Regions from separate parts of the Streptomyces sp. RKAG293 genome, predicted to be linked through region 1. Evidence: riboswitches for the same ligand, from Rfam matches in the RefSeq annotation. Region 1 holds a riboswitch; the other holds the start of a gene.
The links. A riboswitch is a leader RNA that binds a small molecule or an ion and turns the genes downstream of it on or off. The one in region 1 is predicted to bind cyclic di-AMP.
Positions count from the first base shown of each region.

Region 1 (3,628 bases):
TCGCCGCGTTGACGTGCTCCGTGGCGGCTTCGGCCTTTTCGCGGAGGTCGTCGACCTGCGCCTTGACCTCGGTGATGGAGGGCTTCGCGGGCGCGGCGCTCGCGGACTCGCTCAGCAGAGTCACAGTGGCCAGCGCCACCGTCGTCAGGCCCACCACGGCACGCGGGCCGGTGGAGGCGAGTATTCGGGGGCGCGGTTTGCGGTGCGACGCCAAGGCAGACATTCCTTCCGTGGACCGCTTACCGGGTTAGCTGACGGGTTCGGGCGATGGAAGGCTGCCCTACGGTGCTCACGTCCGTTGTGCGGACGTTCGCCCCGATTCACCCCAAGTCCTGCGTGTGGGTCCCCGGTTCCGGCCTCGCGGTCGGATTCAGCGGAGGCAGCTCGCCGTCGGCACTGCGCCGGCTTGTGGAACGAGCTGCCTAGCGGGCCACCGTAGTCAACTTGAGTGACTCTTGGGAAGTTTCCATCAGAAGGTGAGCGAAATCGCTTCGTTACCTTACCTATTGTGACCGTCCGTCCGAATGGCGGGCCGACAGTCGGGCCCTGTCGGGCCGCCTGTCGATCCGCGACATTCGAGACGGTGAACTTCAGGACGGGCGAGAAGCTCCGTAAACCGGCATTTGGGTGATCGGTGCGATCTTGACGACCGTGCCGGTGTGCGGCGCGTGGATCATGTTGCCGTCCCCTATGTAGAGGCCGACATGACTGATGTCGTCGTAGAAGAAGATCAGGTCGCCGGGCCGCAGGTCCGACATCGAGACGCGCTCGCCGGCCTTCACCTGGTCCCAGGTGGTGCGCGGCAGGGTGACGCCGGCCGCCTTCCAGGCCGCCTGCGTCAGCCCTGAGCAGTCCCACGAGTCCATACCCGTCGCACCCCACCCGTACGGATCCCCGAGCTGAGCGCGGGCGAACGCGATGGCCTTCGCCGCCTTCGACGAGGTGGTGTTCGAACCCGAACCGCCGGTGCCCGTCCCGGCGCCGGTCTTCGCGGCCTCCTTGGCGGCGGCCTCCCGTGCGGCCTTCTCCTTGGCGGCGACCTCCGCGGCCAGCTTGCGAGCCTGCTCCTCCTTCTTGGCCACCAGCGCCTCCAGCCGGGCCTTCTCCTGCGCGGTGAGGGAGTTGAGGAGCGTCTGCGCCGCCGCGAGCTTCTGCCGGACGGCGGTCTTCTCCGTCTGCAGCTTGGTCTGCGCCGAGGTCAGCGCGCCGAGGCTCTTCACCGCCTCGGTGCGCTTCTGCGTCGTCGTGGCCTGCTGGGTGCGGAAGTTCTCGACCGCTTCCTTCTGGTTGCCGGTCATCCGCTTCATCTGGTGCGTCTGGTCGAAGAACTGCTGCGGATCGGCGGAGAGCAGGAACGTGCTCGTCCCCTCGACGCCGCCGCTGCGGTACTGGGCGGCCGCGTACTGGCCCAGGACGCGCCGCGCGTCGTTGAGCGACTCGGTCCGCTGTGCGACCTGGCTCAACAGCGCCTCGACCTTGGAGCTCTGCTGGTCGGCCTGCTCCTTCGCGCCGTTGTAGCGCTCGGTGGCGACCTCGGCGTCGTGGTTGAGCGCGTCGACCTTCGCCTGGACCTCTTCGATGGAGGGCGGCTGCGGCTGCGCGGGCGCCGCGCTCGCGGTCTCGCCCAGCAGGGTGACGGTGGCCAGTGCCGCCGCCGTGAATCCGACGGCCGCGCGGGGGCCGGTCGTGGTGAGCAGGCCGGCGCGTATGCCGGGGCGGGGTTTGCGGTGCGACGCCAAGGCGGGAAATCCTTCCGTAAACCGCTTACCGGGTTAGCTGTCGGGTTCGGGCTGTCGGAAGGTCGCCCTACGGTTCGTGCGGAACGTCCCCTGCGGAACATCCCGTGCGGACCGATTCACCCCAGTGATGCCAGTGGGTCCCCGGCTGCGGCCTCTCGGCCGCACTCAGCGGAGACGGTCCGTGACGGCGTGTTGCCGAGGTGGAGGACGGACCGCCTGGTCCGGCACGGTAGCCAACTCTCGTGTCCGGTGGGAAGACCGGTGTCCGATAGGCCCGAAACCATTTCGTGATCTGTGCTCGGTGGTCGGATCCGGTCGCGGAGAGTGACGAATCTTTCAGGCCCGGTCCACGTCCGGACGGACTCCGCCAAGCGGAGTGTGAGGTGTCAGTGGGGGCGCCTAGACTCGGGAAGCGATGAGCAGCCTCTTTGACGACAGCTTCCTGGCCGACCTCCAGGCCCCCGACCACGCGTCGGAATCCGTCCCGCCGCCCCCGGAGCACGGGTCCGCGCACCGGCCGGACGATGCCGCGGACGACCTCTTCGGCGGGCGCTTCAACGAGCCCCCGCACGGTGGCCGGGACGCGTACTACCGGGACGGGGCCGCCCGCCCCGTCGTCGACCCCGCGCAGCTCCTGGAGGGGCTGAACGAGCAGCAGCGCGCCGCCGTCGTGCACGCGGGCGGGCCGCTGCTCATCGTCGCGGGCGCCGGATCGGGCAAGACGCGGGTGCTGACGCACCGCATCGCCCATCTGCTGGGCACCCGCGGGGTGCACCCAGGCGAGATCCTCGCGATCACGTTCACCAACAAGGCCGCGGGCGAGATGAAGGAACGCGTCGGCGACCTCGTCGGCGCGCGCGCCAACGCGATGTGGGTCATGACGTTCCACAGCGCGTGCGTGCGGATCCTGCGCCGCGAGAGCAAGAAGCTCGGCTTCACCTCCAGCTTCTCGATCTACGACGCCGCCGACTCCAAGCGGCTCATGGCGCTCGTCTGCCGGGACCTGGACCTCGACCCCAAGCAGTTCCCGCCGAAGGCGTTCAGCGCGAAGGTCTCGAACCTCAAGAACGAGCTGATCGACGAGGAGGACTACGCCCGGCAGGCGGAGAACCCCTTCGAGAAGCACGTCGCCGAGGCGTACGCGCTCTACCAGGCGCGGCTGCGCGAGGCCAACGCCCTGGACTTCGACGACATCATCATGACCACGGTGCACCTGCTCCAGGCGTTCCCCGACGTCGCCGAGCACTACCGGCGCCGGTTCCGCCACGTCCTCGTGGACGAGTACCAGGACACCAACCACGCCCAGTACACGCTGGTGCGCGAGCTGGTCGGCACCGGCGACCACACGGCCGAGCTGTGCGTGGTGGGTGACGCGGACCAGAGCATCTACGCCTTCCGCGGTGCCACCATCCGCAACATCCTGCAGTTCGAAGAGGACTACCCGCAGGCGACGACGATCCTGCTGGAGCAGAACTACCGCTCCACGCAGACGATCCTCACGGCCGCCAACGCCGTCATCGAGCGCAACGCAGGCCGCCGCGCCAAGAACCTGTGGACCGACGCCGGCGACGGCCCGATCATCACGGGCTATGTCGCCGACCACGAGCACGACGAGGCGCAGTACATCGCCGAGGAGATCGACCGGCTGACGGACGCGGGTGACTCCCGCCCCGGTGACGTCGCCGTCTTCTACCGGACCAACGCCCAGTCGCGTGTCTTCGAAGAGGTCTTCATCCGCGTCGGGCTGCCGTACAAGGTCGTCGGCGGGGTGCGCTTCTACGAGCGCAAGGAGGTCCGCGACATCCTCGCGTACCTGCGCGTCCTGTCGAACCCCGAGGACACCGTCCCGCTCCGCCGGATCCTGAACGTGCCCAAGCGCGGTATCGGCG
Region 1 covers NZ_JAJOZB010000001.1:5,445,975-5,449,602, forward strand. Annotated here, with positions in the region: gene LNW72_RS24435 (NlpC/P60 family protein) at 1-223, opposite strand, end outside; cyclic di-AMP (ydaO/yuaA leader) riboswitch at 221-386, opposite strand; gene LNW72_RS24440 (C40 family peptidase) at 591-1,739, opposite strand; cyclic di-AMP (ydaO/yuaA leader) riboswitch at 1,746-1,920, opposite strand; gene pcrA (DNA helicase PcrA) at 2,155-3,628, shown strand, end outside.

Region 2 (3,628 bases), 1.6 Mb from region 1:
GCGGTTCGCGACCGAGTCGCTGACGATCGGCGGGCAGCGGATCGGGGAGGGCCAACCGGTGCTGGTGGTGCTGGCGGCGGCCGACCGCGACCCCGACCGGTTCGACGGGCCCGACACGCTGGACCTGGCGCGCCGCGACAACCAGCACGTCGGCTACGGGCACGGCATCCACTACTGCCTGGGCGCCCCGCTGGCCCGCCTGGAGGCGCAGTCCGCGCTCGCGACGCTGCTGACCCGGCTCCCGGACCTGCGGCTGGCGGCCGAGCCGGACGATCTGCGGTGGCGCGGCGGGCTCATCATGCGCGGGCTGCGGACGCTGCCGGTGGGCTTCACCCCGGAAGCCGGCGCCGGCGGATCCGGCGAAAGCGGAATCCCCGAATCGACGCCCTGAGTCCAGCCTTTCACACCGCTAAACCCTGATGGAACGTCAAAAATGTCCTGTACACGAGGTACGGGCTGAAATCGACCGTGACCTCAGCGTGATGCCCGCTACACCGACTTGTGATGCGATGGTCAACACCGCTACGTTCTGCGGTCATCGCAGGCTTCTCGAATATGACGCAGGGCCGTAGTCAATGTTTTTGGAGAAGGGTGACCGCATGCTGAAGTCCGGGAACGGCAGACACCGCCGACCGCGCCAGGCCCCGACCGCCATCGTGGTGGTCGCGGCGACCGGAGCGGGGATCGCACTCCCGCTGCTCGGTGCAGGCGCCGCGCAGGCGGCCGACGCCACGGTCTGGGACAAGGTGGCGGTGTGTGAGAGCGGCGGCATGTGGAGCGCCAACCACGGCAACGGCTTCTACGGGGGTCTGTCGATCACCGAGGACACCTGGGAGCAGTACGGCGGCACGGTCTACGCCGAGCGCCCCGACCTGGCGAGCCGCTCGCAGCAGATAGCCGTGGCCGAAACGCTGCTGAAGGAACTCGGGCCCGACGCCTGGCCCGGTTGCTCGGGACCCGCGGGGCTCGTGACCGGCGAAGCGCCGCCGAAGATCGACCCGGGCTCGATCCTGCCGCCGTTGGTCACCACGAAGCCGACGGCGCCCACCACGACGCCGACGACGCCGACGACGCCGACGACGCCCACGACACCCGCGACGCCGACGACGCCTCCGGTCTCCACGACGCCGACGTCTCCGTCGACGCCCACCGGCACTCCGACGACCGACCCGGCGGCCGACCCGACGACCGACCCTTCGGACGCCACCACGCCGGCCACCACGCCGACCGCCCCGAGCACCTCCCCGGAACTGGCGGACACCACGCCGGGCGCCGCGGGCAAGAGCCAGGGCAAGCACGCCAAGCCCGGATCGCCGGACTCCACCGACGGGCAGAGCACCGACCGCGCCTCGCGCGACGCCGACCGGGCCGCGGGTGCCGCCGACGGTCTGAACGGTGATCAGAACACCGGGCAGGGCGATGTGGCGGCCGACGGCGACTACGTCGTCGTGCCGGGCGACAACCTCTGCGACATCGCCGCCGACCATCATCTGCAGGGCGGATGGAAGGCGCTTTATGGGGCAAATGACCAGATTGTTGGGGACAATCCCGACCTGATTCTCCCTGGGCAGCACCTGGACTTGAGCTTCTGAGACCGCTCAACACGATCCCGGCACCCCGGACCTTGTGACAAGGGTCTCCGTGGCGGCCGTGCCGGCCCGCTCGCACCGCGCCGCCTTTCTCCCTTCCGACCTGCGGTTCTGTGGGTCCGTTCAGCCGGATGGGGGAGTTGCTGTACGACCCCGGGATGTTTGTCCTCGCCGGGATCGTGTGTTTAACGTCGTACTGCTCGCCACAGCGGGCCCCGCCGGTCAGGATCGCCGAGTCCTGCCGCCGACCGACGGGAACAGTCGACGCGAAAGCGCCGTAGGCAGGAGCGGGGGACCCAAGGTCTTCCGCCGGCCCGGACCCGAACTCGTGGGGGACGGACCGGCTTGGGGTGAAGCAGCACGGCGAAAGCCGCGCAGCCGGGCAACTCACGCCCGAACCCGACAGCTGACCTCGTAGGCGTCGGTGAGGATGAACAACCATGGCTAAGCACCGTCGCCCGTCCAAGTTCACCCGAATTGCCGCGATTGCCGGTGTCACCACCGCCGCGATCGCCGTTCCGCTGATGGGTGCCACCGGCGCCTCCGCCGCTTCGGTCGCCACCTGGGACGCTGTCGCCCAGTGCGAGTCCGGCGGCAACTGGTCGATCAACACCGGTAACGGCTACTACGGCGGCCTGCAGTTCTCCCAGTCCAGCTGGGAAGCCGCCGGCGGCACCGCGTACGCCTCCCGCGCCGACCTCGCCACCAAGGACCAGCAGATTGCGGTAGCCGAGAAGCTGCTCGCCCTGCAGGGCCCGGGTGCCTGGGCCTGCGCCGGCGCCGGCAACCTGACCGCCGGTGGCCCGGCCGCCGACGTGAACACCGGTTCCGCGACGAAGAGCACCCCGTCGAAGAGCACCACCTCGCGCGACACCTCGGACACCGCCAGCCGCGGCAAGTCCGAGAACCGCGCCCCGGTCAAGAAGACCAAGCCCGCCGCCAAGCCGGCCGAGACCAAGAAGGCCGCGCCGGTCCAGCAGGGCAACGGCGAGTACAAGGTCGTCACCGGTGACAGCCTTTCCGGGATCGCCCAGGCGCACCACGTCGCCGGCGGCTGGGAGAAGCTGTTCGAGCTCAACAAGAGCATCGTCAGCGACGCCGACCTGATCTACCCGGGCCAGCAGCTGCACCTCAGCTGAGACCGATAGCCGCGGGCGCGGCCGGCCTGGTCGCCCGGGCCGCCGCCCCGCCGGCTCTCCTCCGCTGAACCCCGACGGGATCCTGCTGGATCCTTCTGAATCACGCCGGATCCCGTCGAACCCCAGGACTCCCCGGCCAGGCACGCACTCCCCCCGAGCGTGCCGGGCCGGGGTTTTGGCGTCCGGCACGCGGCGTAAGGCGCCGTTGGTCACCTGTTGTCAGCCTTTGGGCCCTTTTTCGTCTCAGGGGTCGGCCGATCGACGGGTCTACCCTCCCCGGGCGGTTAGGCTCGTGTCGCAAGAGCAGAGAGACACGCATCAGCTGTACACAGCCTGAAGGAGACACTCGTGCCGTCCATCGACGTCGTCGTAGCCCGGGAAATCCTCGACTCACGAGGCAACCCCACCGTCGAGGTCGAGGTCGGCCTCGACGACGGCAGCACCGGCCGTGCGGCCGTGCCGTCCGGTGCCTCGACCGGAGCCTTCGAGGCCCTGGAGCTCCGCGACGGTGACAAGACCCGCTACATGGGCAAGGGCGTCGAGAAGGCCGTTCTCGCCGTCATCGAGCAGATCGGCCCGGAGCTCGTCGGCTACGACGCCACCGAGCAGCGGCTGATCGACCAGGCGATGTTCGACCTGGACGCCACCCCGGACAAGTCCTCGCTCGGCGCCAACGCCATCCTCGGCGTCTCGCTCGCCGTCGCGCACGCCGCCTCCGAAGCGTCCGACCTGCCGCTCTTCCGCTACCTCGGCGGCCCGAACGCGCACGTGCTGCCGGTCCCGATGATGAACATCCTGAACGGCGGGTCGCACGCCGACTCGAACGTGGACATCCAGGAGTTCATGATCGCGCCGATCGGTGCCGAGTCCTTCTCCGAGGCCCTGCGCTGGGGCGCCGAG
Region 2 covers NZ_JAJOZB010000001.1:3,894,532-3,898,159, reverse strand. Annotated here, with positions in the region: gene LNW72_RS17100 (cytochrome P450) at 1-391, shown strand, start outside; gene LNW72_RS17095 (transglycosylase family protein) at 600-1,592, shown strand; cyclic di-AMP (ydaO/yuaA leader) riboswitch at 1,853-2,025, shown strand; gene LNW72_RS17090 (transglycosylase family protein) at 2,030-2,728, shown strand; gene eno (phosphopyruvate hydratase) at 3,077-3,628, shown strand, end outside.
Region 2: another riboswitch for cyclic di-AMP. It lies ahead of LNW72_RS17090 (transglycosylase family protein); the one in region 1 lies ahead of LNW72_RS24440 (C40 family peptidase).